One region of the Pseudoduganella sp. jia 12 genome, then DNA from elsewhere that is predicted to be linked to it. Evidence: riboswitches for the same ligand, from Rfam matches in the RefSeq annotation. Region 1 holds a riboswitch; each other region holds the start of a gene.
The links. Region 1 has a riboswitch for cobalamin ahead of ACY65G_RS30155 (TonB-dependent receptor domain-containing protein). Riboswitches for the same ligand answer to the same signal wherever they lie in the genome.
Positions count from the first base shown of each region.

Region 2: linked by a shared signal. The riboswitch ahead of ACY65G_RS08325 (energy-coupling factor ABC transporter permease) and the one ahead of ACY65G_RS30155 (TonB-dependent receptor domain-containing protein) in region 1 are both predicted to bind cobalamin.
Region 3: linked by a shared signal. The riboswitch ahead of ACY65G_RS07865 (cobaltochelatase subunit CobN) and the one ahead of ACY65G_RS30155 (TonB-dependent receptor domain-containing protein) in region 1 are both predicted to bind cobalamin.
Region 4: linked by a shared signal. The riboswitch ahead of ACY65G_RS19970 (TonB-dependent receptor) and the one ahead of ACY65G_RS30155 (TonB-dependent receptor domain-containing protein) in region 1 are both predicted to bind cobalamin.

Region 1 covers NZ_JBUXKP010000024.1:2,970-10,815, reverse strand. Annotated here, with positions in the region: gene ACY65G_RS30165 (ABC transporter ATP-binding protein) at 1-250, opposite strand, end outside; gene ACY65G_RS30160 (FecCD family ABC transporter permease) at 250-1,272, opposite strand; gene ACY65G_RS30155 (TonB-dependent receptor domain-containing protein) at 1,345-3,198, opposite strand; cobalamin riboswitch at 3,270-3,502, opposite strand; gene ACY65G_RS30150 (histidine phosphatase family protein) at 3,524-4,081, opposite strand; gene ACY65G_RS30145 (adenosylcobinamide-GDP ribazoletransferase) at 4,072-4,836, opposite strand; gene cobT (nicotinate-nucleotide--dimethylbenzimidazole phosphoribosyltransferase) at 4,839-5,870, opposite strand; gene ACY65G_RS30135 (response regulator transcription factor) at 5,912-6,595, shown strand; gene ACY65G_RS30130 (sensor histidine kinase) at 6,588-7,846, shown strand, end outside.
Region 2 covers NZ_JBUXKP010000003.1:500,222-508,067, forward strand. Annotated here, with positions in the region: gene ACY65G_RS08310 (energy-coupling factor ABC transporter ATP-binding protein) at 1-634, opposite strand, end outside; gene ACY65G_RS08315 (CbiQ family ECF transporter T component) at 631-1,404, opposite strand; gene ACY65G_RS08320 (energy-coupling factor ABC transporter substrate-binding protein) at 1,398-1,709, opposite strand; gene ACY65G_RS08325 (energy-coupling factor ABC transporter permease) at 1,706-2,386, opposite strand; cobalamin riboswitch at 2,500-2,709, opposite strand; gene ACY65G_RS08330 (VWA domain-containing protein) at 2,769-4,082, opposite strand; gene ACY65G_RS08335 (TadE/TadG family type IV pilus assembly protein) at 4,082-4,687, opposite strand; gene ACY65G_RS08340 (TadE/TadG family type IV pilus assembly protein) at 4,696-5,160, opposite strand; gene ACY65G_RS08345 (sensor histidine kinase) at 5,298-6,959, shown strand; gene ACY65G_RS08350 (response regulator) at 7,012-7,665, shown strand; gene ACY65G_RS08355 (hypothetical protein) at 7,687-7,846, shown strand, end outside.
Region 3 covers NZ_JBUXKP010000003.1:389,971-397,816, reverse strand. Annotated here, with positions in the region: gene ACY65G_RS07875 (ABC transporter permease) at 1-246, shown strand, start outside; gene ACY65G_RS07870 (DUF3526 domain-containing protein) at 243-1,607, shown strand; cobalamin riboswitch at 1,644-1,861, shown strand; gene ACY65G_RS07865 (cobaltochelatase subunit CobN) at 1,913-6,340, shown strand; gene ACY65G_RS07860 (MotA/TolQ/ExbB proton channel family protein) at 6,337-6,792, shown strand; gene ACY65G_RS07855 (DUF2149 domain-containing protein) at 6,789-7,118, shown strand; gene ACY65G_RS07850 (hypothetical protein) at 7,317-7,499, shown strand; gene ACY65G_RS07845 (prolyl hydroxylase family protein) at 7,730-7,846, opposite strand, start outside.
Region 4 covers NZ_JBUXKP010000009.1:50,172-58,017, reverse strand. Annotated here, with positions in the region: gene ACY65G_RS19975 (TonB-dependent receptor domain-containing protein) at 1-1,128, shown strand, start outside; cobalamin riboswitch at 1,231-1,454, shown strand; gene ACY65G_RS19970 (TonB-dependent receptor) at 1,585-3,618, shown strand; gene ACY65G_RS19965 (hypothetical protein) at 3,746-4,213, shown strand; gene ACY65G_RS19960 (alpha/beta hydrolase) at 4,554-5,522, shown strand; gene ACY65G_RS19955 (TonB-dependent receptor plug domain-containing protein) at 5,616-7,846, shown strand, end outside.

The DNA of each region.
Region 1 (7,846 bases):
GTGATTGTGCGAGGAAGGCGCGCTCGCGGGCCAGCGCTTCGAGCGGCCAGTCCCGGAGTGCGCGGCCGCGCAGCAGCACGCGGCCGCCATCGGGCTCGCGCAAGCCGGCGAGGGTGCGCATCAGGGTACTTTTTCCGGTGCCATTGCGGCCGATCACGCTCCAGCATTCGCCGTCGGCGACTTGCCAGTCGAGTTTTTCGGCCAGCACGCGCGAGCCGATGGTCAAACTGAGGTTGTCGGTGGCGATCATCATTTGCGCAGCCGATGGAGTTGATACAGGAAGACGGGCGTGCCGATCAGCGCGGTCACCACGCCCACCGGCAGCTGCTGCGGCGCGATGACGGTGCGTGCCAGCGTATCGGCCAGCACGAGGTAGGCGCCGCCGGCCAGCGTGGCGGCCGGGATCAGCACGCGGTGGTCCGGCCCGAACGCGAAGCGGCACGCATGCGGCACGATCAGGCCGACAAAGCCGATGCTGCCGGCGGTGGTGACCGCGCTGGCCGTCAGCAGGCCGGAACAGAAGAACAGGCCCTTGCGCAATGCGCCCACGCGGATGCCCAGCGTGCTGGCCGCTTCGGCATGCAGGGCCAGCACGTTCATCGAGCGGGCCGTGCGCAGCGCGAACGCCAGGCCGCCGGCCAGCACGATCCAGGGCAGCCAGCGCAGCGGCGCGCCGGACAGGTCGCCGATCATCCAGAACACCATGCTGCGCAGCCGGCTTTCGGGGGCGATCGACAGCATCAGCATGATCAGCGCCGCGCAACCGGCGGACAGGATCGTGCCGGTCAACAGCAGCAGCGCGGTGCCGCCCTCGGCGGCGCTGCCGCCGCGCATGTCGCGGCGTGCGAGCACATACAGCAGCATGGAGATGGCGATCGCGCCAATGAAGGCGGTCATGTCGACCATCCATGCGGCGCACATCAGCATCAGCGCCAGCAGGGCGCCGACGGCGGAACCGGCCGAGATGCCGAGCACATAGGGGTCGGCGAGCGGATTCCTCAATAGAGTCTGCATCATGACGCCGGCCAGCGACAGCGTGGCACCGGTCACGAAAGCGGTCAGCGCGCGGCTGGCGCGCAGGTCGAGCAGGGTGGCGGCCAGCGTCTCGGCGCGGCCATTGAGTAATTCTTGCAGCGCGCCGGGCAGGTCGGCGAACGGTATGGCAACGGAGCCCGTGACGCCCGCGAACAGCAGGCTGGCGATCGACGCCAGCAGCAGGGCGGCGGTGACCACGCCGGTGCGGTAACGCAGGTGGGCGGAAAGTGGATGCATGTCTGCCTGTGGATGAAGCGCCGGGCGCATCGACGCGCCCGGCAGCTTAGCACTACTGGTTTGATACGGGAATTACTTGAAGCCGTAGCGCAGCGCGGCGAACACGTTCGAGCCGCCGGTCTGGTAATAGCGGGCCAGCTCGTAATCCTTGTCGCCCACGTTGTTCCAGCGTACCAGCGCCGACCAGTCCTGGTTGAAGCGGTACGTGCCATACAGGTTCACCGTGCCGTAGCCCGGCAGACGGTTGCGGTTGGCCGCGTCGTCGTAGCGGCCGGAAGACAGCTGGAACTCCACGCCGCCGCGCACCGCGCCCATGTCGTACTCGGCCACGAAGTTGGCGTGACGCTTGGCGCGGCGCTGCAGGCGCTTGCCGGTGGTCTCGTCCTTCGGGTCCTGGAAGTCGGCATTCGCGATCAGCAGCAGGTTGCCCATCTGGCGCTCGGCCGACAGCGACACGCCTTCCAGCAGCGCCTTGTTGATGTTGTAGGCGCAACCATACTGGTACTTCTGTTCCGTCGTATCGGGGAAGGGGCACGGGCTGGTGTTCAGCAGCAGGTTGTCCAGCTTGTTGTGGTAGTAGACGGCGGCCAGCTTCGTGCTGCCGTCGTCGTAGCGCAGGCCCGCTTCGGCATTGCGGCCTTCCTCCGGCTTGTTGTCCTTGTTTCCGTAGCCCGGGTAATACAGTTCGTTGAACGACGGTGCACGGAAGCTGGTGGCGAAGCTGGCTTCGGCGCGCAGCGCGCTGGTGAAGCGGTAGCCGTAGCCGATCGAGCCGGTGGTCTTCGAGCCGTATTCCGAGTTGTTATCGTGACGCACGCCCACGTTGGCCAGGTGCGCGCCGCGCTTCAGGCTGTAGTTGGCGGCGAACGCGTTGGTGTGGCGCGCGCGGTTCAGGGCGGCCGTCGAGCCGTCGAGTTCTTCCTTGCGGTGTTCGTACAGCACTTGCAGGTTGTCGCTGCCGATGCGGAAATCGTTCTGCAGCGTGAACGTGCTGGTCGTGGTGTCGATCTGGCTGGAGCCGAACGGGCCCACGTCATAGAACGAACCGGACTTGTCGCGCGACTGCGACGCCTGCACCAGCATCGTCCAGAAGGGCAAGAGCTGGTTGCGGGCATAGATGCCCACATTGCTCACCTTCTGCGTGCTGTAGGCATCGAAGTTCGCGCTGTCGTAGTCCGATTCGGTATCGGTGTACAGGAACATGGCGCCCAGCTCATGGCCGGGAGCCAGCTTGTAGGCCACCTGGCCGGCTGCGCTCTTGCGGTCGTAGCCGTCGTCGTCCGGATCGAAGCTGGAACTGGGCCGGCGCGTGGCGGAGAAGCCGTCCGAACGTTCCTTCGAGACGGAGAACGCGTAGCTCAACTGGTTCGTGCCGCCGGATACCGCGGCATCGGCCGCGAACGTCTTGTCGCTGCCGCCGCCAACCGAAGCGGAAATGGAAGGTGCGCCTTCGCCCTTTTTCGTGAACAGCTGGATCACGCCGCCGATCGCGTCGGCACCGTACAGCGTGGACAGCGGGCCGTACACGATCTCGATACGGTCGATGGCCGACAGCGGAATGCCGTTCCAGCTGGCCGAGCCGGTCGAGGCGGAGGCGATGCGGATGCCGTCCACCAGCACCACGCTCTGGTTGCCGTTGGCGCCGCGGATGAATACGTTCGATGCGGCGCCGGGGCCGCCGTTGCGGGTGACTTCGAGGCCGCGCTGGCGCTGCAGCAGTTCGGTGATGGAGCCTGCGCCGGAGTTGGCGATCTGCTCGGCCGTGATCGTGACGGTATCGCTGATCACTTCGCTGGCCAGCTGCGGGGTGCGGGTGGCGGTGACGATGATCGAATCGATGGCGGTGGCCTGGGCGTGGGCGGCCGGCGCGGCAATGGCGAGCGCCAGCGACGCGAGCGCCGCCTGGGATGCTACGGAAGAGGTCATGGCAAATCTTTGTAAAGTAGCAACCGGCCAACGTCCCCGCAGGCCGGATTGAACAGAGTCGCACGCCGTGCGTGGCTCCACCTGGTTTGGCCGGTATCCGGGCTGGCGGGCATCACCGTCCGACCTTCCCATGCGTTTGCACAGTGGTTGTCGCGGACGGCTGCCGCTGCGAAGTTCGCGCGCGGCTGCCTGCTTACCGTTGCGGGGGCAGCATACGTTGGCCGATCAGCGGATCGGGCTTCGTATTTCCCGTTTAACTGCGCTCGAGGACTCGAACGCGGGCACCAAAACCGCGCAATTATAAGGTATCGCGCAAAGGCCCGTATCACGAAAAGATTCGGTGAAGCTCCAGGCGGAGGGTTTCGCCGTAGCCGATGCGATGCGCCTTCGAGGCGGCGGCAAGCGCGGCCTGCCCGGCCGGCGTGCCGTCGGCCAGCGCGGCAAGCAGGCGCATGGTGCCGGCATGGCAGATGACGATGGCGCGCTCGGCGCCGTGCCGCCGTATCGCATCGAGCGCGGCCGCAACGCGCAGGGCCACCTCGAACACGGTCTCGCCACCGCCGGGCCGGTAGTGGAGCAGGTCGGCCGCCCAGGCGTCGACATCGGCGCGCGGGACATCGTTCCAGCTGCGCCCTTCCCAACTGCCGAAATCCATCTCGGCCAGGTTGGCGTCGAAGATCACGCTGGCCGACAGCAGCCGGGCAAGATCGGCACAGCGATGCAGGGGGCTGGAAAAGACGGGTGCATCTCCCGGCAGGCCGCCGGCACGGAGGGCCGCATGCACGCGCGCCAGCTCGTCCGGATCGGCCGGCAGGTCGCTGCGGCCGTAGCAGATGCCGTCGGCCACGACCGGGCGCGGATGGCGCACGAGGATCAGCTCCATCGCGCCAGCACGCACAGGTAAAACGCCGCTTCGGCCATCTGCTGGACCGCACCGAGGCAGTCGCCCGTGTAGCCGCCAAGCCGTTGGCGCAGCTTGCGGGCAAACCACAGCGTGACGAACACCATCGCCACGATGCCGAGGGCGATGCCGCGCCAGTCGAGCCAGCCCAGGGCATTTGCCGCCACCACGGCCGGCACGCAGCTCAGCGTGGCAATGGTGAACTCCGTGCCGGTCATCTGTTGCGCCATCGGCTTGGCCTTGCCCTCGGTGCGGGCATAGTCCATGCGCCAGATCAGGCTTGCCGCCATCAGCCGGGACAGCGGATGCGCGACACATAAAGCAGCGACCGTCGCGAGCGGTGGCAGATGTGCCAGCGCGGCGCATTTGATGGCCAGCAGCAGGATGATGCCGATCGCGCCGTAGGCGCCGATCCGCGAATCCTTCATGATTTCCAGCGCCCGTTCGCGCGTCAGGCCGCCACCCATGCCGTCGCACGTATCGGCGAAGCCGTCTTCATGGAAGGCGCCGGTGAGATAGATGCCGGCCGCGGTGGAGAGCAGCACGGCGATCGCCGGCGGCAGCACCTGCGCGGCGGCCCAGTAGATGGCCGCCACGATGACGCCGACGACGAGGCCGACCAGTGGGAAGTAACGCGAGGCGTGGTGCAGCCAGTGCGGCTCGAAGCCCACCCAGCGCGGGATGGGCAGGCGCGTGAAAAACTGCAGCGCGATGAAGAACAGCCGCACCTGCAGCATGTTTAGCTCTTCTCGCTGACCTGGGCCGAGGCGAACGTGGCCATGCGGTTCAGGAAATTGACGGCGGCGTGCAGCAGCGGCAGGGCCAGCGCGCTGCCGGTGCCTTCGCCCAGGCGCAGGTCGAGCTGCAGCAGCGGCTTGCCGCCCAGCGCTTCGAGCATTTGCCGGTGGCCGTTCTCGTTGGAGCAGTGGGCGAACACGCAGTAATCGATGATGGCCGGCTGCAGCCGCGCGGCCACGAGCAGGGCGCTGGTGACGATGAAGCCGTCGATCAGCAGCACCATGCGGCGTTCGGCCGCGCGCAGCATGGCACCGGCCATCATGGCGATTTCAAAACCACCGAAAGTGGCCAGCACTTCCAGCGGTGCCGTCACGCCCGCATGGCGTGCGGTGGCCGCTTCGATGACGCGCGCCTTGTGCAGCACGCCTTCCGGCGTCAGGCCGGTACCGGCGCCCACGCACGCTGCGGCCGGGATGCCGGTCAGCTTGTGCATCAGCGCGGCCGCGGCCGTGGTATTGCCGATGCCCATTTCGCCGAAGCCGATCACGTTGCCCGGCAGCTCGTCGACAAGTGCCGCGCCATGCGCGAGCGCCTGGGTGCACTGTTCGGCCGTCATCGCCGGCTCCACCGCGAAATTGCGGGTGCCGTGGGCTATCTTGCGGTCCACGAGGCCGGCGCGGGGGCCGAAGTCGTGCGCCACGCCGGCATCGACGATTTGCAGCATGCAGCCGGTCTGCTCCGCGAACACATTGATGGCGGCGCCGCCGGCCAGGAAGTTCTCGACCATCTGCCATGTCACGTCCTGCGGGAAGGCGGAAATGCCTTCGGCCACCACGCCATGGTCGCCCGCGAAGACCAGGATGGCCGGCGCGTCGATCGCCGGCGCCGTGGTACGCTGGACGAGGCCGACCTGGCGCGCCAGTATTTCCAGCATGCCCAGGCTGCCCGGCGGCTTGGTCTTGTTGTCGATGGCGTGCGCGAGGCGTGCTGCCAGCTCGGCATCGGCCGTGGAAGCGATGTGGGGCAGGTTCATGGGAGGCGGTCCGATGGGAAAGCGCGAATTATAATGGGGCGATGCGCATCCTCATCATTGAAGACAACCCGGACATCGTTGCCAACCTGTATGGCTTTCTTGAGCCAAAAGGGCATGTGCTCGATTCGGCGGCCAATGGCTACGGCGGGCTGGCGCTGGCCGCCCAGCACGAATACGACGCGGTGGTGCTGGATGTGATGCTGCCCGGCCTGAACGGTCTTGAACTGTGCCAGAAGCTGCGCGGTGAGCTGCGCAAGGACATGCCGGTGCTGATGCTGACCGCGCGCGACACGCTGGAAGACAAGGTGGCCGGCTTCGACAGCGGCGCCGACGATTACCTCGTCAAGCCGTTTTCCCTGGTCGAACTGGAGGTGCGTCTGAAGGCGCTGGTGCGGCGGGCCAAGGGCACGCATGCCGCGAACGCCGTGCTGGCGTTCGGCGACCTTACCTTCAACACCGAAACGTTCGAGGCGAAACGCGCCGGCCGACCGCTGGCGCTAACGAAAACCGGCTACACGATCCTGCGGCTGCTGATGCGGGAGGCGCCGAAAGTGGTGTCGCGCGAGCAGGTACTGAACGAGGTGTGGGGCGATAATCCGCCCGATACCGATGCGTTGCGCGTGCATATCCACGCCCTGCGGCAGGCGTTGGACAAGCCATTCCCCCACCCGATGCTGCACACGATCTCGAAGATCGGCTACAAGCTCGTGGCAGCCGATGGGTAAACAGGATCCGCTGCAAAGGAAGGAATCGCTGCGCAGGCGCATCACGCGGGCGTACCTGACGTTTGCCACCGTGTCGTCGATATTGTTCGCGGTGATCGCCGCGCTGGCCGTCGAGGGCATCGAGGTGCGCCTTGTCGACGAGCGCCTGGAAGAGGTAGCCGCCTGGGCCGGTCCGCGCCATGCGGGCGACTTGCCGGTGGAGATGCCGGCGGGCCTCAGCTACCACGTCGAGGCGGGTATTCCCCGTTCCTTGCGGCTCCTGGAGGAAGGCGTGCATGAAGTAACGGTCGATGGCGTCGACCTGCATGTGCTGAAGGGCCGGAACGCGGAAGGCGAGTTCGCCGTGGTCGACCACGACAGCGCCTATGAAAAGATCGAGCTGGTGGTCTATTCGATGTTCGCGGTGGCGTTCCTGGGTTTCATGGGCTTCGCCGTGATACTGGGCCGCTTCCTGGGCAATCGCATCGTCAACCCGATCGTCGAACTGGCCGAAGCCGTGGATGCGCGCGCGGCGCAATTGCCGTTGCAGGAGCGCGGTGATGAACTGGGGCTGCTGTCGCGCACGATCGCCGGCCACACGGCGGAGCTGAAGCAGTTCCTTGACCGCGAGCGCTTCTTCACCGGCGATGTCAGCCACGAACTGCGCACGCCGCTGACGGTGATCGCCGGCGCAGCCGAGGTATTGCTGGCGCAGACCGGGCACGATCCGGTGCTGCATGCGCCGGCCGAACGGATCTACCGTGCCGCGCGCAATGCCAGCGACGTCACGTCCATGCTCTTGCGGCTCGCGCGTTCGCCGGAACGGCTGGAGTGGTCTCGCATGGAGGCGCAGGCGTTGGCGCTGGAGGAGGTTTCGCAAAACCAGGGGCTCGTCGCCGCCCGCCCTGTCCAGCTGCGCTATGGCGGTGGCGAAGACTTTGTCCTGCATGGCGTGCGCGAACTGGTGCTGGCGGCAATCGGCAACCTGGTGCGCAACGCCTGCCAGTACACGGAGCAGGGGCACGTTGAAGTGCGGCTGGAAGGGCGCAGCGTGATCGTCGAGGATACTGGCCCGGGCTTGCCGCCGGCAGCCCGGGCGCGCCTGCGTAACGAGCCGATTCCCGCCGATGCGCGGGGCTCGTCGGGCACCGGCCTGGGGCTGGGGCTCGTGCAGCGTATCTGCGCCCATCTTGGTGCAACGCTCCTGCTCAGGGAAGTGGCGGCAGGGAGTTGCATTGAAATCAGGTTTCCCGATGGCGCCGTACAGGCCAG
Region 2 (7,846 bases), on a different contig from region 1:
GGATATCGTCGGCCCACGCGAACGCGAAATCGACGTCGTGGGTGGTGAGCAGCACGGTCACGCCGCGCGCGACGAGACGGTCCAGCAGCGCCGCCAGGTCGGCCTGCATCGGCGCGTCGAGCCCGGCCATCGGCTCGTCGAGCAGCAGCACTTCCGGCTCCATCGCCAGCACGCCGGCGATGCACACGCGCTTCTTCTGGCCAAAGCTCAGGTGGTGCACGGCGCGGCCCGCGTAGCCGCGCAGGCCCACGGCATCGAGCGCCGCATCGACGCGGGCGGCCACCGTGGCGGCATCCAGGCCCAGGTTCAGCGGCCCGAACGACACGTCCTCGCCCACGTGCGCGGCGAACAGCTGGCGCTCCGGATCCTGGAACACGAGGCCCACGCGGCGGCGCAAGGCGGCCAGCGCGGCGCGGTTGTGCCCGACAGGCTGGCCGTCGCAGCGCAACTGCCCGGCGCCCGGCCGCAGCAGGCCGTTCAGGTGGCGCAGCACGGTGGATTTGCCGGCCCCGTTCGCGCCGAGCAGCGCATGGCGCCGGCCGCGGCCGAGCGCCAGCGTGCAGCCGCGCAGGCCGGTACCGCCATCCGGATAGAGGTGGTCGACGCCGACCAGTTCAAGCACGGGATGCGTCATTGCCAGTGGTCTCCCGTGGCCAGGGCGACGAGCAGGACACCGGCCAGCAGGGCCTGCGTATTCTGGCGCCGCGCCTGGGGGAACACGGCCGGCAGGAAGCGCAGCGTGCCGGTGTACGAGCGCGCATCCGCGGCAGCCTGCAATGCCGCCGCCCGCAGCCATACCTGCTGGGCGACGTGGCCGGCCAGCAGCCCGGTCGAGCGCCATGCCTGTCGCCATGTTTGCAGCCATCCCCCGCGCCATCCATGGCGCGAGCCCCGATAGCCCAGGCGCGCACGCTGCGCCTCGACACCATCGTCCCAGGCACGGCGCAGCACGAACAGCATGCGGTAGCACAGCGCCATCAGGTCGAGCAGCATTTCCGGCGTGCGCAGGCGGCGCAGCAGCGACAGCAGGTCCGGCAGCGGCGTGGTCAGTACGAAGCCCAGCAGCGCGGCCAGCACGGCCAGCGCGCGCAGGCCCGCGTGCGCCGCCACCGGCACCATCGCACCGTTCCAGTGCCAGCCGCCATGGGCGTCGGGCCCGACCGGCAAGGTGACACATGCCAGCAGCAGGAAGCCGAGTGGCGCCAGCGCGGCCGTCAGCCACGTGCGCAGCGGCACGCGCGCCCCCAGCAGCGCAGCGAGGACGAGCAACAGCGCCAGCATGGCCAGCGTGCCGGGCCGCTGCGCGATCCATGCGGCGGCGATGCCCGCGACCGCGAACAGCGCCTTGGCCGACGGGGCAACGCCGCGCCAGCGGCTCGCGTAGGCAGCCGTTTCGATCAGCATCGGCGATCGTCATCCGGTTCGTTGCGCGCGGCGCGGGCACGCTCGCGCCCGACCGACAGGCCGAGCCAGTAGCCGATCACGCCGGCGCCGATCGCCGCCTGCAGGGCGAACAGCAGCGACGCGATTTCACCGCTGGCCGGCTCGAACAGGGGCTCGAACCACGGCTCATAGCCCGGCGCGATCGTGCCGATGGCGTCTTTCGCCAGGTCGTCGGCCCCGCCGAACGCCGCGCCGCCGGCCAGCCACAGGGGCAATGCCGAAAGCAGCACGATCGCTGTCCACGCCATCCACGTGCGCGGCCTCATGGCCGCCCTCCGGTACGGTGAGCGAACACGGGTGCCGCGCGCTGTTCATGGCCGTCGAACCGGGCGATGGCGTTCACCACGAGCACCGTCAGCAGGCCTTCGCTGATGGCGATGGGCACCTGGGTCAGCGCGAAAATGCCGGCGAACCTGGCCAGCGAAGCGGCGATGCCGCCCACCGGATCGGGAAACGCCCAGGCCAGCTGCAGCGACGTGGTGGCATACGTGGCCAGGTCGCCAATACACGCGGCCGCGAACACGGCAACGGCGCGCGACATGCCCAGTGCGGCAACCATGCGGAACACGCCGTACGCGACGAAGGGACCGACCACGGCCATCGAAAAGACATTGGCGCCCAGCGTGGTCACGCCACCGTGGGCCAGCAGCAGTGCCTGGAACAGCAGCACCACGAAGCCGACGGGCACCATCGCGGCGGGGCCGAACAGCAGCGCGCCGAGCCCCACGCCGGTGGGATGCGAGCAGCTGCCCGTGACGGATGGCAGCTTGAGCGCGGAAAGCAGGAATGCGAATGCGGCGGCGACGCCGAACAGCATGCGCCGTTCGGGATGCAGGCGCAGGCCGCGCGCCATCGCACGCAGGCCCACGGCCAGGAAACAGGCGGAGACGGCCGACCAGCCCAGCGCGTGAGCAGGCGGCAGGAACCCTTCCATGATATGCATTCGAAACCTCCCGTCGAATGGTCCATTGGAGCACCTGCGGGAGATGAAAAGACGGTCGAGACGGGACCGGGCACGGCGCCGCTTCGACAGCGGCTTCCCGTCACCCCGGGGAATGGTGCTGACTTGCATGGGCCGGTATTCTGGCTCGCCGTCATCCTTCATCCGCGCCTTCCCGCGAGCGATCGCAGTGGCTGATTGGCGGAATCCGTCAGGCTTACAGCAGCGGGGGCTGCACCGGAATGGCCGCGCGTGGCGGCTTCACCGGTTTCCCGTTTAACGCCCTCCCCGAACGGAAAGAGCGCACCCAAGCGCGCATGGTAACCGAAATGCATTGCCGTGGCATAGCAATTTTGCTGCGCCGCCACGCGCGCACCCGACAGCCTTACTTGGAAATGCGCAGGATGGCCGACGCCAGCTTCGTAAAGCACGGCGTCAGGTCGGCCTCCGTGGCCGCGTAGCAGTACATGCCGACGGGCTTGGCCGCGTTGTAGCAGCGTGACGGGCCATCTGCCACGTTGGCCATGCATTTGAGCACGGCTTCGCCCGTTTCGTTGTCGGCGTTTTTCTCCTTCAGCGCGGCGCCCATGCCGAGCGTGAACACGAAAGTGCCGTCGTCGCGCGCCTTGGCCGCCACGGCTTCCGCGAGGTTGCGGGCGGCGCGGTTCACGTTCTGCTTGAACATCGTGGAACTGCCGATATCTTCCGTTACCACGCGAGGCGCCGTGGCCTGCACGGCCCATTCCTTTGAAGCCGTATCGATGGCGTTGTAGTACCTCGGCAGCTTCTTCAAGGTATTCCATGCGCTGCCTTCCAGCTTGCAGGCATTGCTGACGAAATCGTACTGGGTGTCCAGTCGCAGCATCGCCTGCCCGACCGAATCGACGACGCCGGGTTTGTTGCAGTTACCGAAAGGCAGGTTGACGCCGAACGACGTGGGGGCGCCATCCGAGAAGAACACGATCACGCGCAGGCTGGAACGGTTGGCGGTCGGGATCGCGTTCAGGTCGTCGCGCGCACGGCGCATGCCTTCGAACGACGAGGTGCCCCCTTCAAACTGAAAGGCCGTAATCGTCGACAGCATCGCATCGCGCCGGAAGCCGCGACCAGACTTGGCGATCGGATAATCCAGGATGGCGCCGGAGGAAAAGTGCACCATGCCGACCCGGTCCTGCGTGACGTTGAACTTGTTCAGGAAGCTCCTGGCGGAGGAGCGGACAGCCGCCTGCACATCGACCAGCGACCCCGACGTATCGACGACGAACGCCATGTCCAGGTCCCTGCGGATCGTCTGCGCATAGGCCACCGGCGTCAGCGACTCGAAGCCCATGATCCGCATGATCGACACGGGCATCGGTGCCTCGGCCTTCACGTCGATCGTCACTTCGCCCGCGTTGAATGCGACCGTGGTATCCAGCAGCGTTGGTTTCGACATCAGGTAATTGGCCGGGATGTTCGCTTCGAAGAACTCCCTTGCCGCTTTCACCGCGCTGGCCTCCTGGTCCGCCTTGTTGTCCCCGGCCGTCACGGCGCGCGCCCCGGCCAGCGCCGCCGAGTCGACGGCCGCGTTCAGGCGCGCCTTGACCAGGTAGGCCAGGCCCGCATCGACGGCGAGGCCGGCCACGGCCAGCAGCACCATCATTCCCAGCGCGACCATGATGGCGACGGCGCCGCGTTGCCGTTTCAGGAGTGGAGTCATCAGAATATCGTCATCGAATACAGGTCGGGGCCGAAGGTGGGCACGTTGAAGCTGCCGGTCATCAGCATGTCGAAGTCGTAGAACGTCTCGACCACGTACACCACTTCGCCGTCGTCCAGCTGGCCCTTCATGATGTCGGTGGCTGGCCGCGAACTGCTGCTGATGCCGGCACATGCGGTGGTCCCCCAATCGGTGCACTTGTAGGCCTTGCTGGCCGGCGCGTAGTTGCTGGCGATGAAGCCCAGCTTGCGCACCGTGTCGTTCCAGCGATACTGGTCAAGGACCACGCTGGTCGACACGTTGTTCTTGACCACGCCCATCACGCGGGTGATGTACACCATGCCGCGCCGGTTCACGTCCAGCGGCGGCGCGCTGGCCATCAGCGCGTGGATGATCTGCTGGCTGTCCGTCTCCAGCGTCATGTTGCCGCGTGCGACCAGGTTGGCGCCTTCGCGGCCGATGTTCACCATGATGATGTTGGCCTGCAGCGCACGGGCCGCGTCGATCATGCAGAACAGCAGCAACAGCAGCATCGGCAGGATCAGCGCAAATTCGACGGCGGCGACGCCGCGCTGTCGCCGCCGCGATGTCATCGGGGTACGCATGTGCGGTATCACTCGAAGGCCTCGTTGCGCATCGTTGCCGCCACGGCGAACCTGTATTTGCCGTCCTTGAACGCACTGGAAACGAACGGCGTCGTCACCTTCCACGTGCAGTCGAGCTTGAGCACGATGATGCTGCCGGCGGTGCCGAACATGGCGTTGCCGTAATTGGCGGCCTGGTACTCCTTGCCATTGACGTGGATGATGGGCGCCACCTTCTCGTACATGCCGAACGAGCTGTCGCGGATCTTCTCGATGACGGCGGCGTAGCGCTGCTGGCTGGCCGTGTTCGGGTCCAGGTCTTTCTGGCCGGTGATCGCATAGCGCGCGCCTTCGCGCACCGCGTATTGCATCGTCAGCGTCACGAAGAACATGAACCCGAACTCGACCAATGCCAGCAAGACAAGGAGGAAGACCGGCATGACGAACGCCATTTCGACGAGTGTGGCGCCAGATTGACGGCGTTTGATGAACATTTGGAAACTTTGGCCGTTGGAGTGGGTTGTATGCGGTAAGCTTGAGATTCTACAATGCAACTTTCCTTTCGGCAGCGTTCGATCGCCGGAGAAACACGCCGCTGTCGGGCCAGAACAACGAAGAATGATTTAAAGGCATGCACGAAGAGACATTGCGGGAATCCACGACGATCCTGCCTCCCTCGCGCCCAGCCGCACCCGACGCCGAAGCGTGGATGGTGTTCGGCATGCGGGTGCTCCTTGCCGTTTCCGCACTGCTGACGCTGTACATCGGCCCGAGCGACCTCATCGCCAATGGCAGCTGGACCTGGCTGTTCTTCCATGCCTATGTGCTGCACAGCCTGGTCCTGCTCGCCGTGGCGCGGATGCGCGCAGGCTTCTGGCACGGCCCGGTCATCTACTGGGTCGATATCGGCTGGTATGGCCTGATGATCTATGCCACGGGCGGCACGCCGAGCCCGTTTTTTTCGTTCTTCTTCTTTGCGATCCTTGCCGCTTCGTTCCGCCGCGGCTTCGACGATGGCGCCCGGCTGACGCTGGGTTCGGCCGCCATGGTGACGATCGCCGTGCTGGCCGCGCAGGGCCTGGCATCCATCCAGCTGCTGCTGCTGCGCGCCACGTTCGTGCTCGGGCTGGGCTACATGATCGCCTACTGGGCCGGCCTCGCCATCGACCAGCGGCGCCGCCTGTCGCTGTTGCGCGACGTGAGCCGGCTATCCAATCCCCGCTTCGGCGTGCAGCACACGCTCGATTCGCTGATGGAGAAGATCCTGCGCTTCTATGGCGGCACCACGTGCGTGCTGCTGATGCAGGATGGCGCAGGCCGCTGGACGCTCAATACCGTGCACCACCCTGCCGCCGGGCGCCCGGTAAGCCGCAGCAGCATGCGCGAAGACGCGGTGCGCCCGCTGCTCGCGCTGGGCGGCGCCGGAACGGTGCTGTACCACGGCGCGCCGGCGCGCGCCGAACGCCTGGCCGCCGGCGAGCGCGGCTGGAGCGACATCGATCCGGATGCGGGCGCCGGCATTGCCGACCTGCTCGACACCGCCGCCTTCATCAGCGCCGCGCTGCCGTTGCGCAAGGGTGCCGGCCGCATCTTCGTCACCGCGCCGCGCCGCCTGCGCCGCACCGACGCCACGTTCCTGAACCATATCGTGCAGCAGGCGTTTCCCGTGATCGAAACCATCGACCTGCTGGACCGGCTGGCATCGGAAGCGGCCTTTCGCGAGCGCCAGACCATCGCGCGCGACCTGCACGACAGCACGATCCAGCCGTACATCGGCCTGCGCAACGCGGTGGCCGCCATCCGCAACGGGGCCGGCGACGACAATGCCGTGACACCGGAACTGGACCACCTGCTGGCGATGTGCACCGAAGTGATCGGCGACATGCGCCAGTTCGCGCACCGCTTCCGCAACGGCCGGCAGGAAGAGCCGGAACTGCTGATCGCGCTGCGCCGCCACCTCGCCAAGGTGCGCTCGTTCTTCGACGTGGACGTGACGCTCGATGCGCAGCATGCGCCGCTGATCAGCGACCGCATGGCGGCCGAGGTGTTCCAGGTCGTCAGCGAAGGCATCAGCAATATCTGCAAGCACACGCACGCGCGCCACGCCCATGTGCGCATGGGGCAGGACGCGAACCAGCTGGCGATCGACATCACCAATCCGGTCGATGGCGCCGCACCGTGCGCGCCCTTCCTCCCCGTATCGCTGGCAGAGCGCGTGTATGCGCTGGGCGGACAGGTGGCCGTGGAGCCCGCCGCGGGCCAGACCGCGGTCCGCGTACGCATGCCGCTGTGATCGCGACCGATATCGCGCCCGACAACACCATGAAAAGAACAATGGAGGACACATGACCATCCGCATCATGCTGGTCGACGACCACAAGACCATGCTGTGGGGCCTGGAGCGCCTGATCCAGGCCGAGGCCCCCGCCTTCGCGCTGGTGGCTTCCGCCAGCGACGCGCAGGAAGCCACGGCGCTGTGCGCGCTGCACACGCCCGACATCGTGCTGCTCGACCTGGACCTGAAGGGCAGCAGCTCGCTCGACATCCTGCCCGCGCTGGTGGCCAACAGCGTGACGAAAGTGGTGATCCTGTCCGCCAACCGCGACCACGCCACGCTGGCCGGTGCCGTGAAGCTGGGCGCGCGCGGCGTGGTCAGCAAGGAATCGCCGACCGACGACGTGCTGGCGGCCGTGCGCAAGGTGCATGGCGGCGAGCTGTGGCTCGACCAGCCGCTGATGCAGGCGCTCCTCGGCCAACTGGTGGCGCCGGCGCCGGCGGCCAATCCGGAGGCGCAGCGCATCGCTTCGCTGACGGCCCGCGAGCGCGAAGTGATCGGCATGATCGTGCAGGGCAACGGCGCGCTGAACAAGGAACTGGCCGAACGCGCGTTCATCTCCGAGCGCACGCTGCGCAACCACCTGACGGCCATCTACGGCAAGCTGGACGTGGCCAACCGCCTCGAGCTGTACATGTATGCCACGCGGCACGGGCTGGGCTGAACGACGTAGGACATATGTCCCATGCCGGGCTGCCGCAATGTCCTGCGCAAAAGGGGAGCTTTGACGGATGTGCAAGGCGGGAGCGGCCGGTACGATGCTGTTCATGCGCTGCGCCCGATTCAGCGGCGCGACGGCAACCGAACTGGAGCGAACGTGCACGACAAGGAAGACTTCCCGGAGC
Region 3 (7,846 bases), on a different contig from region 1:
ATCCAGGGGTTGAACCGCCTCCAGGCGGAGAAGCTCGCCTATGCCGACGACATCGACCGGAGCAAGGAAAACCGCGTGTCGCGCGAGCACTGGCAAGGTTTCCCGGCGTTCCGCTACGAACCGGCGTCGCTGGCCGATACGCTGCGCCGCGCTGCGCCGGCCGGTGCCACCCTGGCGCTGTGGCTGGCGGCATTGGGCGCGCTGGCCTGGCTGCTTGCCGGCCGGCTGGGGAGGGCGGTGCGATGAACTGGCTCCCATTCGAAATGCGCCTGATCGTGCGCTCGCGGCTGTCCGTCGCCGCCTTGCTGCTGCTGTTGCTGTTGTCCGCGCTGGCCGTCTGGTCCGGCATGCGCGAAGTGGCACGCCAGCGGCAGACCATCGACCGGCTGGCGCCGCTGCACGAACAGGACGTGGCCGCGCTGGCGGCCCGCTACCCGGCCAGCAAGGATGCCGGCAATCCGGCCTACTACACGTTCTACAACACGTGGGATGCGCCGTCGGACGCGGCGTTCCTGGCGCTCGGCCTGCGCGACGTGGCGCCCTACGTGCTGCGCATCCGCGCGCTCGGCCTGCAGGCGCAGCTCTACGAGGGCGAGACCTTCAATCCGGAGATCGCGCTGCCGGGCCGCTTCGACTTCGCGTTCGTGCTGATCTACCTGGCGCCGCTGCTGGCGATCGCGCTGCTGCACGACCTCGTGTCCGGCGAGCGGCAGGCGGGGCGGCTGCGGCTGCTGCTGGCCATGCCCGATGCGGCGCGGCTCTGGCGGCGCCGCGTGGCGCTGCGCTATGCCTTGCTGTTCGCCTGCCTGGCCATTCCCGTGTGCGCCGGCGCGGCGCTGTCCGGCACCGGCATCGCGGCACTCTGCATCGTGCTCGTCCTGAGCGCGGCCTATCTCGCCTTCTGGACGGGGTTGGCGATGCTGGTGGCGGCGCGCGGCTGGCGCTCGGTCACCAACGCCACCACGCTGATGGGGGCCTGGGCCCTGCTGACGCTGGTGCTGCCGGCGCTGGCCAATGTGGCCCTCGTGCGCGCGATCCCGGTGCACCAGGGCGTGGACCTGATGCTGGCACAGCGGCAGACCGTGCACGGGGCGTGGGAAGTGCCGCGCGATGAAACGATGCGCAAGTTCGTCGCCACCCACCCGGCATGGCAGGACAAGGCGCAGGTGCCGCCGGGCTTCCACTGGAAATGGTATTTCGCGTTCCACCAGGTGGGCGATGAAAGCGTGGCCGGCCAGGTGGCCGCCTACCGCGACGGCTTGCTGGCGCGCCAGGCATGGACCGGGCGGCTCGGCTGGCTGCTGCCGGGCGTGGGCGCGCAGGCCGTGCTGCACCGCCTCGCCGATACCGACCTGCCGGCGCAACTGGCCTACCAGGACGATATCGCGGCATTCCACCGCCGCATCCGCGAGTTTTATTATCCGTACCTGTTCAACGACCGGCCGTTCGGCACGGAAGATTTCGGCAAGCGGCCGGCATTCGTGCCGCGCGCGGCCGAACCGGCAGTGCCCTGGCGCGATGTGCTGGCCGTGTTCGTGCTGGCAGGCGGCGTGCTGGGCGCGGGGCTGGCGGGGCTGCGGCGCCTGCGCGTGGAGGGCGCCGGCTGAAGGAGCCGGTGACAGCGTGCCACCGTTGCATGTAGAATCCCGGCTCGAGTAAACGGTGCCCTCCCGCCTGCCGGCGCGAGGGTGAAACGGGAAGCCGGTGACGCGGGGGATCTCCATTCCCCGCCAGTCCGGCGCAGCCCCCGCTGCTGTAAGCCAGACGACCCGGTTCCACCGCCACTGTGCAGCGCACGGGAAGGCATGAACCGGCAAGGACGATGGCGAGCCAGAAGACCGGCCGTTTGCAATGATGTGCCGGGCCCGGGGTGTGGTCCGGCCTGTTGCGTTTTCACGGCCGTTGCCTACCTTTGAGCATTTTCCCCTCCCTGCGCGCAGTGGCTGCGCTGCTGTGCATCCTTGCCTGCGCCAGCGGCCATGCCGCCACGCTGTTCGCCATCGTCACGGAACGTGCCGCGCCGGTGGCGGTCGAGGCGGCGCACCGCCACCTGGCCCTGCACCCGAAGGACCGCATCGAATTGCGCACGCCGGCGCAATGGATGGCGCTGGACGAACGCGATGTGGCGCGGCTGGTCGGTGGGGCCGACACGATCCTGGCCGTCTCGCTGTTCGGCGACCCGGCCCAGCGGCTGAAGGCGGCGCTGGCGCGCCATGCCAAGCCACGCACGGCGGTGCTGGCGCTGAACGGCGATGCGGGCCTGAGCCTGATGAGCCGCGATGCGCGTGGCAGCATGCGCGATTTTCCGGCCGAAACGCTGCGCGACCTGTCCAGCGAGGCGCCGCCGGCGGCCGCCCTGCAGGCCGCGGCAGCGCATCCGGCGGCCCCGCACTGGCTGGCCGCGCGCCGCGTGTGGCAGGCCGGTGGTGTCGACAACACCGCGGCGCTGTTCGCGCACCGGCTGCATCCGGCCACGCCGCTGGCCGGCCCGCAGCCGGAGCCGACGCTGCGCGTGCGCGTGGGCAGGCGGGAACTCGTCGATGCCGCCGCGTGGGGCAATGGCGCCCGGCTGGGATTGAAGGCGCAGGCCGCCGTGGTGGTGCTGGACCTGTCGAACATGGATGCGGCCGTGCCGGCCGCCCTGTGCGCGCGTATCGAAGCCGCCGGCCAGCCATGCGTGCAAGTGCTCACACGGTGGGGCGGCGCTTCGCGCGAGGCGCTGGAACGGCTGCCGGAACTGGTGGCCCCGGCGCGGCCGGCGGCGCTCGTGGTGCTGCAGGATTTCGTCGTGGGCGCGGCGGAAGGGCGGGAGGCCGTTGCCGAGGCATTGAAACGCCTGGATGTTCCCGTGTTCAAGGGCATCCGGCTGTCCGACCGCACCGTGCTGCAATGGCGGCTGTCGCCGGACGGCCTGCCGCCCGATTCCGTGCAATACCGCGTGGCGCTGCCGGAACTGCAGGGCATCGGCCAGCCGATCGTGGTGGCGGCGCTGGGCGACGTGAAGCGCGACAGGGCGACCGGCATCGAGAACCGGCCGTCGGTCATGCTGGATGCGGAGGCGGCGCGGCTGGCGGCCCGTGTCACGCGCTGGCTGGCACTGCGCGACAAGCCCAACCGCGACAAGCGCGTGGCGCTGATCTACTACAACCACCCGCCGGGCCGCCAGAACATCGGCGCCGACAACCTGGACGTGCCGGCCACGCTGTTCGACATGCTCCGCGCGTTGAAGGACGCCGGCTACACCGTGGGCGAGCTGCCCGCATCGCCGGAAGCGCTGCTCGACCGGATCATGGCGCACGGCGTCAACCTGCCGGAAGACCGTGCCGCCTTGCGGGAACTGGCCGGCACCGTCAATACCGTGGGCGCGGCGGACTATGCCAGGTGGTTCGGTACGCTGTCGCCGCGTGTGCAGCGCGAGATGACGAGCGGCCTGCTGGGCCGCCTGCATGCCGACGTGCTGGAGGCGGAACAGGCCGGCGAATGGCTGCTGGGCCGCAAGCAGGTGGACGTGATCGTCAAGGAATTGCAGCACCTCGTCGAAGGAGCGGACCACCCGCAGCGCGACGCGGCGATACGCGACCTGGCGGCGCTGGGTGACGGCTACCGGGCCTGCCTGGACGTGCGCGCGCCGCGCCGCTGCGCCACCCTCGACCCGTTGAACCGCAAGGTCGCCGGCTACGGCATCGAAGGCCTGAAAGGGTGGGGGAACGCCCCGGGCAAGATCATGGTCGACGAGGGAAGGATGCTGGTGCCGGGCCTCGTATTCGGCAATGTGTTCATCGGTCCGCAGCCGCCGCGCGGCTGGGAAGTGGACGAGGAACTGCTGCACGCGAACACGAGCATCACGCCGCCGCACCAGTACCTGGGGTTCTACCACTGGGTACGCGACCGGTTCAGGGCGGACGCACTGGTGCACGTGGGGCGCCACTCCACCTATGAGTTCCTGCCCGGCAAAGCCGTCGGCCTGGCGGGCGACGATTACCCGAGCCTCATTGCCGGCGACCTGCCGGGCATCTATCCGTACATCGTCGACGGTGTCGGCGAAGGCACGCAGGCCAAGCGACGCGGGCTGGCCGTGATCGTCGACCACCTGACGCCGCCGCTGGCCAGCACGCCGCTGTACGACGACCTGCTGGCGCTGCGCCAGGTGGTGGAGAGCTACGAGGCGGCCAGCTCCGAATCGCTCAAGACGCAGGCGGCAGGGCTGATGCGCGAGCGGGTGGTGGCGCTGAACCTGAAGGCGGAGCTGGAAGCGTCGATGGCCGACGTGCTGGCAGTGCGCGGCATCGGCTACGACGCGGCCGACGACGACTTGCTGGCGCACGAGATCGGCCACTACCTGACGAAGCTGCAGGAGAAGTTCATGCCGCATGGGCTGCACATCTTCGGCCGGCCGTGGAAGCAGGAATCGATCGACCTGATGCTGGCGTCGATGAGGAAGGGCGGTGTCGACGGCCCTGACGTAGCCGCCAGGCTGACCGACTCGCCGCGGCTGGAGATGAAGGCCTTGCTGGCCGGGCTCGACGGGCGCTACATCGAACCCGGCAAGGGCAACGACCCGCTGCGCTCGCCCGAGGCGCTGCCGACGGGACGCAACTTCCATGCGGTCGATGGCGACATCCTGCCCACGAAGCTGGGTTACCAGCTCGGCGCGGACCTGGCCGCCAAGGCGATCGCACGCTCGCCCGATGCACCGGGCAGCGAAGGCATCATCCTGTGGGCGTCCGATGCGGTGCGCGACGAAGGCGTGATGGTGGCATTCGCGCTGGCGATGATGGGCGCGGAACCCGAGTGGAATGCGCGCGGTATCGTCACCGGCGTGCGGCTCAGGCCCGGGGCGCCGCGGCGCGATGCGCTGGTGACGACGTCCGGCCTGTTCCGCGACCTGTACCCGAACCTGATCCGGCTCATCGACCGCGCCGGCCGGCTGGCGCTCGCCGCGTCGGCCAACACGCTGATCGCGCAGGATCCACCGCTGCGCGAGGCGCTCGAAGCCACTCTCGCACCCCTGAACGGCGCGGCGTGGGGGGACGAGCCGGTAGCCGGCAACCGCGTCGCGGGCGAATGGCTGACCCGCCACCGTGCGCTGGTGCGCGCGGGGCAGCCGGTGGCGGAAGCCGGGCGGGGCGCTGCGCAGCGCGTGTTCGGCGATGCGCCGGGCGCCTACGGCACGGGCGTGAACCGCCTGACCGAGCGCTCCGGCGCTTGGCGCGAGCGCGACGAGATCGGTGCCGCCTACCGCAACCGCATGGGCCATGCCTATGGCCTCGATGGCAGCGGCGAGGCGCAGCACGCGGCATTCGACGCGGCGCTGGACGGCATCGCCCGCACCTACCACGGCCGCGCCAGCAACCTGTACGGCCTGCTCGACAACAACGATGCGTTCGACTACCTGGGCGGCCTGTCGCTGGCCGTCGAGGGCCGTACCGGCCGCGTGCCGGATGCGCTGATCCTGCAGCACGCGCAGCCCGGGCGTGCCGAAGTCGAACCGCTGGCCGCCGCGCTGCTGGGCGAGCTGCGCGGCCGCTTCCTGAATCCCGCATGGCTGAAGCCCCTGATGGATCACGGCTACGCTGGCGCGCGCACGATGGGCCAGGAATTCCTCGAGAACCTGTGGGGCTGGCAGGTGACGCGGCCGGACCTCGTCAAGGACTGGGCGTGGGAGGAAGTCAAATCCGTCTACTTCGACGACAAGCACGGGCTGGACCTGCCGCAGTTCCTCGGCCAGCGCCACAATGCGCACGTGAAGGCGCACATGCTGGCGATCTTCATGGTCGCCGCCGAGAAAGGCTTCTGGAAAACCGATCCCGCCACGATCAGGCAGATGGGCGGCGAGCTCGCGCGGCTCGTGTCCGCCAATGGCTTGCCCGGCAGCGGCCACGCGGCGCCGGACCACCCGATGTGGACCTGGCTTGCACCCCGGCTCGACGCCGCCGATGCGCAGGCGCTCGGCGCCACGCTGGCGAAGGCGCGCGGCGACCTGTTGCCTGCCGCCACCGCCGCCAATGGTCCCCGTGTCCCGGTGCCTGAAAGGAGTGATGCCGTGCACGGCATCACCGCTTCGTCGGCGAGGAGTAGTACTCCTCGAAACCCCGACTCCGCCACGGAGACACGGGCTCAGCAGCAAGAGCAGGCGCAGGTAAAGGCTGCCGGCGAAGATGCGGCGGGTGCGGAGCCGGCGCCGCGTGCTTATGAATTGCATCAAGAAGCTGCCGTGGAGCAAGCTCCCGGCATCACCATCGTCAGGTTGCTGGCCATGCTGGCCACCGTCGTCGCGCTGTTCGCGGCGGGCCTGTGGCGCGGCGGCGCCGTACCTCAACCTTCAAGGAGCTCACCATGATCGAACCCCATTCCTTCGGCTGGCTGCACGACGCGGTCAGCTGGCTGCTCGTGCCGTCGCTGGCGGCGCTGCTGCTGGCCTGCGCCATTGCCGTGATCGAGGCGGGCATCGCGGCCGGCGAACGTTTCCACGGTTTGCGCAAGATGCGCGCAGCCGGCAATGTCGCGCACGTGCAGGCGATCGCCCGGCACCGCCTGGAGCGTGCCGACCTGCTGGCACGCATTCCTCCGATGCTGGGCCTGATGGCGACGATCATTCCGCTGGGCCCGGGTCTGGCCGCGCTGGGCGCCGGCGATCCGGCGCAGCTGGCCAGCGCCGTTACCGTGGCGTTCGACGCGACCGTGCTGGGACTCGTGGCAGGCATCGCCGGCCTCGTGATCGGCAAGCTGCGCCGCCGCTGGTACGAGGAAACGCTGGAAGCCATGGAAGACGCGATGGAGCAGGCGGCATGAGCGCCACGCCGCCGCGCAAGCGCCTGCGCCTGTATTCGCACCTCGACGCCCGGTTCGACGGCGGGGACGAGGATCCGCGCGCCAGCCTGGTCAACCTCGTCGATGTGATGCTGGTATTCGCCTGCGGCCTGATCGCCGCGATCGCCGGCAGCCAGGGGGCGCTCAAGGCGCCGCAGCCGGTCGAGAAGGGCCGGCAGATCGAGCGGCCCGCCGCCGGCATCACGCAGGCCGGCAGCGGCTACGACCGGGTCGGCGAAGTCTATCGCGACCCGAAGACGGGCAAGCTGGTGCTGGTCGAGCCGGGCCCGCCGGCACCGGCGAAGTGATTCCCGCACTGTCCGGTTCCAACCCCGGCTGGACAGGCGGCTGTTGCGCCGGCGCCAGGTCTCACTTCGCTTGGTGAAGCCGCGCACAGTTCGCGCGTTCCGTGCACGGCATACTCGGAACCGCAGGGTGATATCAAACAAAGGTCCGCCGCCCGGCCGGGCGGCCCCTATACAGTGACTGATAACGGGGAGGCACACATGATCGGCGCAGAACTGTCACGGTTGAAAACGGTGCAGTACAAGGGCTACGAAATCTGCATGGGCTCGGTGTACAAGGACGGCGAGCCGTTATTCCATTACTACGTGCCGCTCGGGATGAACGACGGCGGCGTGGAGCAGGGCAAGCGCATCATCGACCAGATCGGGGAAGAAGGCGAGTAAGCCCGCGAATCAATATGCGTACAAGTGTCCGCCGGCGGCACCCTGCCAGTGGGTCACCTGGCAACGGCCTGGTGGTTTGAAGCGATGGATTTTCGTGCCAGGCCAGGCGGAAAATCCCCGGGATAGCTGGTTATCCCGGGGATTCGTCAACGGCCTGGCGCAAAAGCGAAATGCGTACATGCTTTGAAACCATCATCAGTGGCGTGGTGACCCGCCAGGTGCCGCCATGGTTACTTGAAAACCCCCTGGCGCACCCACTTGGTGGCTACCCATTTCTCGCCACGCTCCACGGGCGCGCCGCCGTGCAGGCTGGCCTCGTCGAGCTGGCCGGCCTCGTTGACATATTC
Region 4 (7,846 bases), on a different contig from region 1:
TACCTGAACTACGACTCGGCCAGCAATCCGACCACCCGCACCAGCGCGCCCAGCGGCGTGGCGCGCGGCATCGACTTCGATACGCTGACCTTGAACAGCCAGGGTACCTGGCAGGCCAGCGACGCGCACACGGTGACCGGCGGCTTCACCTACAAGAACGAACAGCTCGAGGACGGCGCCACCAGCGCCGTGAACGTACACAACGCCGCCAACGATGCCTTCGTCAGCATGGAGCGCTACCAGCTTTCCGCGTTCGCGGAAGACGAATGGCGGCTGCGCGACAGCCTGGCGCTGACCACGAGCGTGCGCTACGACTACAACGAGCAGTATGCCGGCCACTGGAGCCCGAAGGCCTACCTGGTGTACCGCGCCAGCGACGCGCTGACCGTCAAGGGCGGCGCCATCACCGGATACAAGGCCCCGTCGCTGCGCAACTCGGCGCCCGACTTCTCCGCCACGTCGCGTGGTGGCGTCAGCATCGGCAATCCGGACCTGAAGCCAGAAACGAGCGTCAGCTACGAATTCGGCCTGGACTACGAACGTACCGACCTGGGCCTGAAGGCCAGCGCCGTGGTGTATCGCACCGATTTCGACGACAAGATCACGCGCTCGGCGGACTTCCTGTGCCGGCCGAACGTGCCGTGCTTCCATGGCGGCCTGGAATATCCGGCCCATCAATACGGCTACAAGCAGACGATCAACGTGGACAAGGCGCGGATCCGCGGCGCGGAAATCGCGCTGGATTATCGCTTCACGAACAGCCTGTCGGCGCGCGCCAACTACACGCTGACCGATTCCGAGCAGCTGACGGGCGCCAGCAAGGGCAGCCCGCTGAGCGACCAGCCCAAGCATGCCGCGAACCTGGGCCTGAACTACGACCATTCGCGCGGTACGAGCCTGTGGGCGCAGGCCGCCTATACCGGCAAATTCATCAGCACCGACCTGGCCACGGGCGCGGCCACGTCGCAGAGCTACACGCTCGTCGACATGGGGATCGTGCATCGCCTGAAGCGGAACCTGGCGCTGAAGTTCGGCATCTACAACCTGGCCGACAAGGAAGTCGCCAACAGCTCGAACGGCTATGTGGACGGGCGCCGTTACGCCACGGCCGTGAACTACGCGTTCTGAACTCCTGCCGGCGCAGCGAGGCGCCCAGCCTTGTATTGCGGCGTCTTCCGATCGCATGGCGTTTCGCGAAGGCGCTGGCAACCACTCATCCTTGCCTGTAGAATCCGCTCTCGAGTGAACGGTGTCCCGCCATCGACCGATGGCGGGGTGAAACGGGAAGCCGGTGACGTGCGGGATAACCATCCCCGCCAGTCCGGCGCAGCCCCCGCTGCTGTGAGCCTGACGAACCGGTTCGACGCCACTGCACTGGGCATACCAGCGCGGGAAGGCAGGGGCCGGGGAGGATGACGGCAAGCCAGAAGACCGGCCGGTCACGACAAGAACGCGGGGCCCGGGGTGCGGCCTTGCCATCGACCGTTTTGTTTTCCCGTGTTGTCCGACCAGCCCGAGGCGTATGCCCGCGCGGCGCGCACGCACGGTTATTGCCGCGTCATTCACTTCATGAAAATCCTTCCGATGAAAACCGGGCTCCTGCCTGTCGCCCTTGCAGTCATGTCCTTTGCTGCCCATGCGGACGATCCGCCATTCCAGCGTGTGCTGGTGGAGGCATCGCGTATCAGCCAGCTCGGCGAGGCCGATTCGGCCGCTGCAGGCACGGTCACGCAGAGCCAGCTGCAAGCTCGCACCACCTACCGTCCCGGCGAACTGCTGGAGGCCACCCCGGGCCTCGTGGTCAGCCAGCACAGCGGCGAGGGCAAGGCGAACCAGTTCTACCTGCGCGGCTTCAATCTCGATCACGGTACCGACCTGCGCACGACCGTCGACGGCATGCCGGTCAACCAGCGCAGCCATGCGCACGGGCAGGGCTGGACCGACCTGAATTTCGTGATCCCTGAACTGGCCGGCCGGCTCGACTACAAGAAGGGCCCATATTCGGCGTCATCGGGAGACTTCGCTTCGGCGGGAGCCACCGAACTCACGTATGTCAACCGGCTCACGTCCGGCATCGCCAACGTCACGGCCGGCCAGAACGGCTACGCCCGAGTGATGATCGCCGCGTCGCCGGATGTCGGCGACGGCAACCTGCTGTACGGGCTGGAGACGATGCACAACGACGGTCCGTTCACCCGTGGCGACAACTACCGCAAGATAAACGGCGTACTGCGCTATAGCGAAGGCTTCGAGAACAACGGCTTTTCCATCACCGCGATGGTGTACCGCGCCAGATGGAACGCCACCGACCAGATCCCGCAGCGCGCCGTCGACAACGGCACGCTGGGCCGCTTCGATGCGATCGACGCCACCGACGGCGGCAGCGCACACCGCTACAGTCTGTCCGGCAAATGGCAGCGCAGCGACGACGACAGCAGCGCGAAAGTCTCCGCGTACATGATCGCGAACCGCCTGGAACTGTTCTCGAACTTCACGTACTTCCTGGACGACCCGGTCAACGGCGACCAGTTCGCGCAGCCGGACCGCCGCGTCACCTCCGGCATCGACGCCAGCTATTCTTGGCACCACCATGGCGGCGACATCGCTTCCACCACCACCGTCGGACTCGCCGCGCAGAACGACAACATCCATAACGGCCTTTACCGCACGAAAGCGCGCCAGGTGATCGGCACGACCCGCCAGGACCACATCGTCGAAACCAGCGGTGCCGTCTACCTGGAAAACCAGGCCCGCTGGAGCCCTGTGTTCCGCACGGTGGCCGGACTGCGGGCGGACCGCTACCGGTTCGACGTCCACGGCGACAACGCCGTCAACGCCGGCACTACCAGCGACAACATCGTCTCGCCCAGCCTCAGCCTCGTGTTCGGGCCATGGGCGCGGACGGAGTTCTATGTCAACGCCGGCACGGGCTTCCACAGCAACGACGCGCGCGGCACGGTGATCGCGGTGGATCCGAAAAACGGCGAGCCGGCCGACCGTGTCACGCCGCTGGCACGCACGAAAGGGCTGGACCTGGGCGTGCGCAGCGAGTGGATCCGCGGTCTGCAAACATCGCTGTCGCTGTACCGCCTGGACATGGATTCCGAACTGCTGTTCGTCGGCGATGCGGGCACCACGGAGGCGGGGCGGCCGAGCCGCCGCCATGGCATCGAGTTCTCGAACTACTACAAGCCCGTGAAATGGTTGTCGCTGGACGCTGATCTCGCGTACGCGCGGGCGCGCTTCCGCGATGCCGACCCAGCGGGCGACCGCATCCCCGGCGCGGTGGAAGGCGTGGCGCAGTTCGCGGCGACCGTCACACCGGCAGGGCCCTGGTCCGGCGCGCTGCGCCTGCGCTGGTTCGGCCCGCGCCCACTGGTCGAGGACGACAGCGTGCGCTCGAAAGCCACGACCACGCTGAACGGCCGCATCGGCTACCGCATCGGCAAGGCGACCCACGTCGAACTGGAAGGGTTCAACCTGGCCAACCGGCGCGCATCGGCGATCGATTATTTCTACGAGTCGCGGCTGGCAGGGGAAGTCGAAGCGGTGGAAGACATCCATTTCCACCCGGTCGAATCGCGATCGTTCCGGGTGTCGCTGACTCACAGGTTCTGATGGCACAGGTCCTGAACGACACAGGGTTCGCAGCCCCCCGCACCAGGGTGACACGACCGCACGATTGCGGGATGCGGGGTGCCGCGAACCGCTGTAAGCTCGGCCGTTTCATCGTAACGGAGAAACCATGAGCAAGCCAGCAAAGCTGACCACCCGCCTGGCCGCCACGATCGTGGCGTGCGCGGCGGCACTGGGCGTATCCGGCATGGCCGGCGCCAGCGCGGACACGTCGCCCGGGCCCGGCGGCGTGTATCGCCTGAAACCCGGCATCTATGTCGCCGCCGGGTCATCCTGCGAGTCGCCTGCCAACGCCGCCATCCGGCAATACGACGGCAAGGGTTTGAGCACGGCACATACGCGAGCTTGCAAGGCTGTCGTCAAGTCGCGCAAGCGCGGCAACGATACGGTCACCTACACGGTCGACCAGAGCTGCATCGATGCGGGCGCCGGCCCCGGCAAGCGCTTCACGCAGCGCCAGAAGGTGAAGGTGGATGATGCGCTGGCCTTCACGCAAACGATCGGCCGCGACAGCACCGCCTATCGCTACTGCCCGGTCGATGCGCTGCCTGCCGGCTTGCGCAAGGCCGTGCGCTGAGCGATCGGAAACAAGGTATTCGCGGTGGTTTTTGGTAGCGTTATCTAGACAAGTAGCCTTGTTTCTGCCCTATTCGTACCAAAACTGCCAATCACTTTTTTGTCGGAACCGATATCGAAAATATCATATCGGTGACGTTTCCACCCGCCGGCTATAACTGTTCCTCGCTCTGTGACAACGTTTTCAGCATAAGCGCGCCGACCCAGGACGATTCCAGGGCGCGTGTGCCTTCTTTGCAACATTGTCACTAACATCGCCGTACCATAAATGTTTGCGCTATCTTTGAGGGCGGCACGTGCATTGCGGCGTGCCTGACCAATTAAAAAAACAGGAGATAGCGATGAACGGGAAACAGTTACAAGGGCAGGCCGCGACTTTGCGCGCAACGGGACGGGCTGCCGGCGCATTGGCGATTGCATGGGCGCTGGCGTCCCCCGTAATGGCGCAGAACGACAGGATGGTGCCGATTCCGGTGCCGCAGCAGCCGGAGGCGATCGTGCTGGGTACCGGCCCGCTGCCCGGTGCGACCGCGTCCGAAAGCTGGCACACCCAGTATGGCAGCACGTTCGCGCGCAACGTCACCGTCGCCACGCTGACGCCATTCCTGCCGGCGGCAGGGAAGGCCACGGGCGCCGCGGTGATCGTGGCGCCGGGCGGGGGCTTCCGCACGCTGTCGATGAACAATGAAGGGTGGGATGTCGCCAGGGCGCTGGCCGACAGGGGCGTGGCCGCGTTCGTGCTGAAGTACCGCCTGAACCAGACACCGGCGGACATGGCCGGATTCGAACGCTCGATGGCGGAAATGTTCTCGGCAACCGCGAAGCGGCCGCCGGCGCCGCAAGACCCGGCCACCACGTATGCGCCGCAGATCGCGGATGCACGGGCCGCGTTCGCCCTCGTGCGTTCGCGTGCCGGCGCATGGCATGTGGACGCCGACCGCATCGGCATGCTCGGCTTCTCCGCCGGTGCCATGCTGACCATGTCCACGGCGCTGCATGGGCAGGATGCGAAGCCGGCGTTCATCGGCAACGTCTACGGCCCGCTGGCGGCGGTCACCGTGCCGGCGGATGCGCCGCCCCTGTTCGTCGCCCTCGCCGCGGACGATCCGTTCTTCGCCAATGCCGGCTACGGCCTCGTCGACAGCTGGCGCGGCGCGAAACGCCCGGTCGAATTCCACCTGTTCGAGCAGGGCGGCCATGGCTTCGGCATGTACCCGAAAACCACCACCAGCACGGGCTGGTTCGATGGTTACGTGCGCTGGCTGGGCATGCACGGCTACCTGCAGCCGAAACGCCAGCAGGCCTTGTAAGCAGATCTGCACGACAAGGCCAGAGGGAGCGGCACACGCATGGCGCGTGCCGCCGCATCCACTCGCGCCGTCATAAAAAACACTGGAGACGACATGCACACCCCCTTGAAACGTACGCTGGTCAACCTTGCCGTGGCCAGCGCCTGCGGCATCCTGGCCATGCCCGGCCACGCCCAGGAAGCCCAGCCCGTAACGCCGGCGGCCGGCGCACAGCCGGATGACGGCAAGCCGGCGACTGCCCCCGTGGCTGCGGCAACCGAACCCGCATCCTCATCCGCGCCCGAGGCAACGAGCGCCGCGAATACGGTGGTCGTATCGGGCTCGCGGATCGCCGCGCGCGGCTTCACGCAGCCCACGCCGACCACGAGCCTCACGTCCGCCGATTTCGACAAGGCGGCCAAGCCGAACATGTTCGAATCGCTGGTCGAGCTGCCGGCCCTGCAGGGCAGCACGGGCCGCACCACGAACACGTTCAGCACGTCCAGCGGCATCCAGGGGCTTTCCTCTCTTTCCCTGCGCGGCCTGGGCACGATCCGCACGCTGACGCTGCTGGACGGGCAGCGCGTGGTCGGCGCCAACGTCACCGGCATCACCGACGTGAGCCAGTTCCCGCAACTGCTGGTCAAGCGCGTCGACGTGGTGACCGGTGGCGCCTCGGCATCCTACGGATCGGATGCGATCGGCGGCGTGGTCAACTTCATCACCGACAAGAAGTTCACCGGTTTCAAAGCCAACGTGGCCGGCGGCATGACGAAATACGACGACGACAAGAGCGGCACGCTGCAAGGCGCGTGGGGCAGGGGATTCCTGGACGGCCGCCTGCACGTGACGGTCAGCGGCGAGTTCACGAAACAGAACGGCATCGATTCGCCGGGGTTCGGCGAAGTGGGCGCCAATGGCCGCACGTGGTACAACAATCCCGCCCTGCAGGAATCGACGAGGGAAATGCAGGCCGCCGGCATGCCCCGCTACAGGAGCATCACCCATGCGCAGCACATCCAGTATGCAAAGTATGGCCTGATCACGAACGGACCGCTGCGCGGTACGGCGTTCGGTCCCGGCGGCACGCCGTATCCGTTCGAGTACGGCACGGATTGCGTCGGCAATTTCTGCATCGGCGGCGACCGCTCCGGCAGCGTGGGCGCGGGCACGAACCTGGCGATGAACTTCAAGCGCCAGGTGGCTTATGGCCGCCTGTCGTGGAACCTCAACGCGGACAACGAAATCTACGTGACCGGCAACTGGGCGCAGGTGAAATCGGCGTTCTCGCCGAATCCGGGTGCCGCCAAGCAGGGCAACCTCGCGATCCGCTGCGACAACGCCTTCCTGCCCGCATCGGTCGCCGCGGGCTGTGCCGCCGGCTACCCGGGCGGCACCATGAACGTCGGTACGGCGAACGCGCAGTTCCCGGCCAACATCAATGTGCACCCCACCCGCACGCAGCGCCGCTTCGTCGTGGGCGCCAACGGAAAATTCTCCCCGTTCGGCAAGGACTGGTCGTACGACGCCTATGCCGAGCATGGCGAGAACACCACCGTGATCCACGTGCGCGACATCACGCTGAACCGGCGCTACAACTTCGCGATCGACGCCGTCCGGGATCCGGCCACGGGCCAGGTCGTGTGCCGCAGCGCGGACGCCCGCGCCGCGGGCTGCCAGCCGGTCAACATCTTCGGCGACGTGCCGATCGACCTCGCGGGCTGGAATTACATCGCGCCTGCGAACGGCCCGATGCAGCACACGGATTCGCGCCAGAACGTGGCCAGCGTCAACTTCAGCGGCGAACTCGCACAAGGATGGGCCGGCCCCATCTCGATGGCGTTCGGCGCCGAATACCGCCGCGAGAGCTACGCGGTGCGTGGCGATCCGTATGGCGCCGGCGTGGAATACGCGTCCCCCTACACCGCCAGCCATCCGCTGGACCCCACACTGTCCGCCACGGGCGACAACTGGTTCGCAGGCAATTACCACAACGGCAAGGGCAGCTTCAACGTGAAGGAAGCCTATGTGGAACTGAACATCCCGTTCCTGAAGTCGGCCACGCTGGGCGAAGCGAACCTGAACATCGCCGACCGGGAGGAAAAGTACAGCACGGCCGGGCACGCGCGCGCGTGGAAGCTGGGCGCCACCTGGCAGACGCCGGTGGATGGCCTGCGCCTGCGGGCCGTGAGCTCGCAGGACGTGCGTGCGCCCAACCTCTCCGAACTGTACGCGGCCATGACCGTGACGAACCAGGCGGTGAACAACGCGCAGGGCTCGTCGATCCAGATTCAGCAGCGCAACGTGGGCAACCCGAACCTGAAGCCGGAAACGGCGCGCAACAA